2 regions of the Shewanella sp. CAL98-MNA-CIBAN-0140 genome follow, and region 2 is predicted to be linked to the other one. Evidence: predicted binding sites of a transcription regulator. Region 2 holds the regulator's gene; the other holds the start of a gene.
The links. Region 2 encodes sigma-54, which starts transcription at its own class of promoters, with help from an activator protein. Its sites were predicted from a motif close to GTTGGCACGNNNNTNGNNT; they were not measured.
Positions count from the first base shown of each region.

Region 1: AAEY93_RS05320 (flagellar assembly protein FlgT) is a predicted target of sigma-54. The motif match lies at 945-963, and genes of this name have one in related genera.

Region 1 is NZ_JBEOPI010000007.1:39,413-41,623, forward strand. It holds gene AAEY93_RS05320 (flagellar assembly protein FlgT) at 1-872, opposite strand, end outside; gene AAEY93_RS05325 (FlgO family outer membrane protein) at 1,143-1,853, shown strand; gene AAEY93_RS05330 (LPP20 family lipoprotein) at 1,850-2,211, shown strand, end outside.
Region 2 is NZ_JBEOPI010000005.1:74,732-76,942, reverse strand. It holds gene lptB (LPS export ABC transporter ATP-binding protein) at 1-118, shown strand, start outside; gene AAEY93_RS04180 (RNA polymerase factor sigma-54) at 261-1,745, shown strand; gene hpf (ribosome hibernation promoting factor) at 1,771-2,058, shown strand; gene ptsN (PTS IIA-like nitrogen regulatory protein PtsN) at 2,061-2,211, shown strand, end outside.

The DNA.
Region 1 (2,211 bases), on a different contig from region 2:
GATGAACGCCAAAAACGTTGGTTAGCAGGTGATACCGTTTCTTGTCTTTCAAATTCCCAAGGTGCTGATGTTGCGAAAGATTCTGTCCATACCTTTTCACCACTGATGCCATGGTAAAGGGTTAATTTAAAAATAAATTGCCTTTGCGGATCATCATCGATCAACCCCATATAACTGCTTTGCACAGGCTCGGTGGAGATATCAATAATTTCGGGTTGCAGCACATATTGGCTGTCGGTGATTTCGCCTAACCAACTGGGTATGCGATAACCTTTAAAGTTAACCAACTGATTGGTGTTATCAATTTTTTCATCGGCATGTAATCGTACAAAACTGTATCGCGATTGCGCGTTGATAACCTTGCCTAATTGTTCGGTGATCCGTTGTTCAAAGTGTGCTAATTGCCCATAACGTAGCTGTTCACGCTCTTGTAAATAGGATTGCGGCAACATAATGGCGGCTTTGAGGGATTGGCTTTTACATTGCCCATCGAATGCTTGTTCACTGAGATCAAGCTGTAAAACCACTGTAATCATGTGTTCACTGATCATTTCACTCATTAATTCAACGTTATTAGCCGATCCCATACGCTGAATTTGAAAGCTATCTTGAGTGAGTCGCCCTTGATTGATTTGTTGTTCGCTGGAAAAGTTAACCCCGGCTTTTAAACTGGCATAGTTTAATGCCTGACTGATGGCCTCTTCGCGAGCTTTATCAATATCGCCATTAACGATTTTAGCCTTGCCGGTAACTTCCATTTGCTCTGCCAATACCGACGGAGAAACACACAAGGCACTCACCCATAGCATGGCTATTGCAGCAAGATGGCTGAAGCTTTTAGTTCGGTTAACAGGGCGGTGTCGGATCAACATACAATGTCCTAATGTCAAAAAATCGTCAATTTTGCACAATTGTGTAAATTAAGCTTACTCTATGTTTATTTAAAGCAAGAATTATGCCGACTACCTATCTTGGTGGGTATTATCTATGTTGTTCAATTACAGTAAAGCTTTTAGCGCATTTGCCGATATAAGGGTACAAATAATAAAGAGTAAACAATTGACCTTAGTTATCGATGACAAAGGCGATTAAATGACTCATTTATATTAAGACTTGCAGCATGATTTGTTAGAGGAATTATTATGATTAACAGGCTTTTTATCCCCACAGTCATGCTGGCGTCGTTGTCGTTAGCGGCATGCACCCAAACGCCTAATGCTGCCAGTAACCTTGCCTTTAGTAACAATGGTAGCTATATCAAAGTGGCCGATGAAGATGAGGTTTATCGGGATAAGCTCACTTATGATATTCAAGCCGCAGGATTATCACCTAAAGGCCAGGTGAATGTATGGGCAGAAAAACTCGTCAACGAATTAGTGTTACAAAATGACGTATTACGCCCTGATCAACCACTGTTAATTACCACGCCGGTAATGACCAGCGATTTAAATGTAACCAATGAGTTAGCATTACAGTTACAGCAAGGATTACTCACAGCGTTTCACGCTCATGAATTTAATGTAGTCGATTTAAACGTGGCGACTAATTTACGCGCAACCGAACAAGGCGAGTTTATGCTGAGCCGAAATTGGGAGCTATTGCGAACAGATTTGCCCGTGTCACACGTATTAGTGTCAACCATGACCCTAACACCTGAAGGGATTGTATTTAACGCCCGAGTGGTAAATATAACCAATAATAGGGTCCTTTCTGCGGTGCAGTCATTTGTGACGGCATCGAGCTTGTCAGGTTATTTGCAGCCTTCTGAAATAATCGAGTCGCGCGATGGTTTGCTGTATCGCCACCAAAAACGAGGCGACAGTCGTTACACCGTATTAGGAGATAAGCAATGAAATCTATGATGTTAGTTATGTTATTGCTGCTAACGGGCTGTATGAGCCATGGTAAAAATGTTCAGTTGGAAAACCCCGCGCCGGCTGCGTTTCCAACCTTAACCGCTATTGGGTATGCACCACTGGCAACGCAGCCCAGCAAGGAGCCATCACACCGTATTTTAATGGCGATGCAGGCATCAAAAATTGCCGCCTACCGTGAGTTAGCGGAACAAGTTTATGGCCAACAAATATCTGCTAGCAGTAACGTTAGTGAGTGGTTATTAACTGATGACAAGGTTAAGTCCAGTGTTAGCGGCATTATCCGCGGCGCAAAGGTGGTAAAGACCTACCCTGCAGGTGAATTTTATGTCACTGA
Region 2 (2,211 bases):
CTGTGAGCGAGCTTATATCGTCAGCCAAGGTAATTTAATTGCCGAAGGCACACCTGATGAGGTATTGAGCAATCAACAAGTTCGGGCGGTGTACTTAGGTGAACAATTCAAGCTATAGTTACTTTACGGGCCTTTAGTCTATCTAACTCATTTGATTGAACGATATCTAAACAGCGTTAAACATCATTGATGTACGTGACAATCCATTACAGTTTTATAAATTGTCACTTTTATGGAAATCATCTAGGGATAAGCGGTAAATGAAAGCGTCACTCCAACTTAAAATGGGTCAACACTTAACCATGACCCCACAATTGCAGCAAGCCATTCGCTTACTGCAATTATCGTCATTGGAGCTACAGCAAGAAATCCAACAAGCATTGGATTCAAATCCATTACTTGAAATAGAAGATGAGTTTTCTGAAGCAAAAGACCCCGTAAAAGAAAATCGCGACCAAGCTGATACAGACTTCAGTGACAACAGCATTGTCAATATTGAAAAAGACACCTCAACAGTCGACACAGCAGAATCTATGACCAAAGAAACCATGGATGATTTAGCCATGGATACTACATGGGATGAAGTGTACACCGCCTCGCCGATGTCAGGTTCAGGTAGTGCTAGCATGCGCGATGATGACATGCCGTTTCAAGGTGAAACCACCGAAGGTCTGTATGAACATTTAGAATGGCAGAAAAATCTCACTCCATTTTCAGAGACCGATCTTGCCATTGCCACAGCGATCATCGACGCCGTGGATGAACGCGGTTATTTAACCCAAAGTACCGACGATATTCTCGAAGCCATGGGTGACGAAAATGTTGAGTTAGATGAAGTTGAAGCTGTATTAAAACGAATTCAACACTTTGATCCCGTTGGTGTTGCTGCACGTGATTTAAGTGAATGTTTATTGATCCAATTAGCGCAATTCTCTAACACCACACCCCATATCGATAATGCCCGTTTGCTAATCAAAGACTATTTAACCTTAATTGCTGGGCGTGATTTTAGATTATTGATGCGCAAAACTAAGCTAAAAGAAAATGAGTTACGTGACGCCATCACCCTAATCCAATCACTCAATCCTCGTCCAGGCTTATTGATCACCGCCACCGATGACGAATTCGTTATTCCCGATGTCACGGTACTAAAGAAAAATGGCCGTTGGGTTGTAGAGTTAAACCCAGACAATATGCCCAAAATTGGCGTTAATCAGCAATACGCCGCCATGGCTAGAAGCAGTAAAAATCAGTCTGACAGTCAATTTATTCGAGGCCATTTGCAAGAGGCTAAATGGTTTATTAAAAGTATCGAAAGCCGCAATGATACTCTACTCAAAGTGGCAAATTGCATTGTGCAATTTCAGCAAGGCTTCTTTGAATACGGTGAAGAAGCCATGAAACCTATGGTGCTAAATGATATTGCTGAAGCAGTAGAAATGCATGAATCGACAATTTCACGAGTCACCACACAAAAATATATGCACACCCCACGTGGACTATTTGAACTAAAGTACTTCTTCTCTAGCCATGTCAGCACTGACGATGGCGGGGAATGCTCATCAACAGCAATTCGTGCTTTTATCAAAAAGCTGGTTGCCGCAGAAAACCAGAAAAAACCATTGAGTGACAGTAAAATGGCTCAACTTCTGGCAGAACAAGGCATAAACGTTGCTCGTCGTACGATTGCAAAATACCGAGAAGCAATGCTAATCCCGCCCTCAAACCAACGTAAGAGTTTATAACCTACAAGGTTGTGGAGGATTTTCTATGGATATAAATCTGACTGGACGTCATGTCGAAATAACTGAATCTTTACGTGAGTATGTTAATGGTAAATTTTCAAAGCTTGAACGACACTTCGATCAGATCCATAATGTACACGTTGTACTCCATGTAGACAAATTACAACAAAAAGCAGAAGCCAAAATCCACGTTAATGGCGCAGAGATTTTTGCTATGTCAGAAAATACTGATATGTATGCTGCAATAGACGCCCTGATCGATAAACTCGACCGTCAGGTAATTAAACACAAAGAGAAGTATACAAAACACTAACGATGGAACTTTGTACCATTCTGCAGCCGGAATGCACTACCTGTGCCACACCGGGCAGTAAGAAAAAAGTACTGGAACTCATCAGCAATTTAGTCGCTGCCCAGTATCCAACCCTGTCTTCGCAAGAGGTTTTTGAAAGCCTATTAGCGAGAG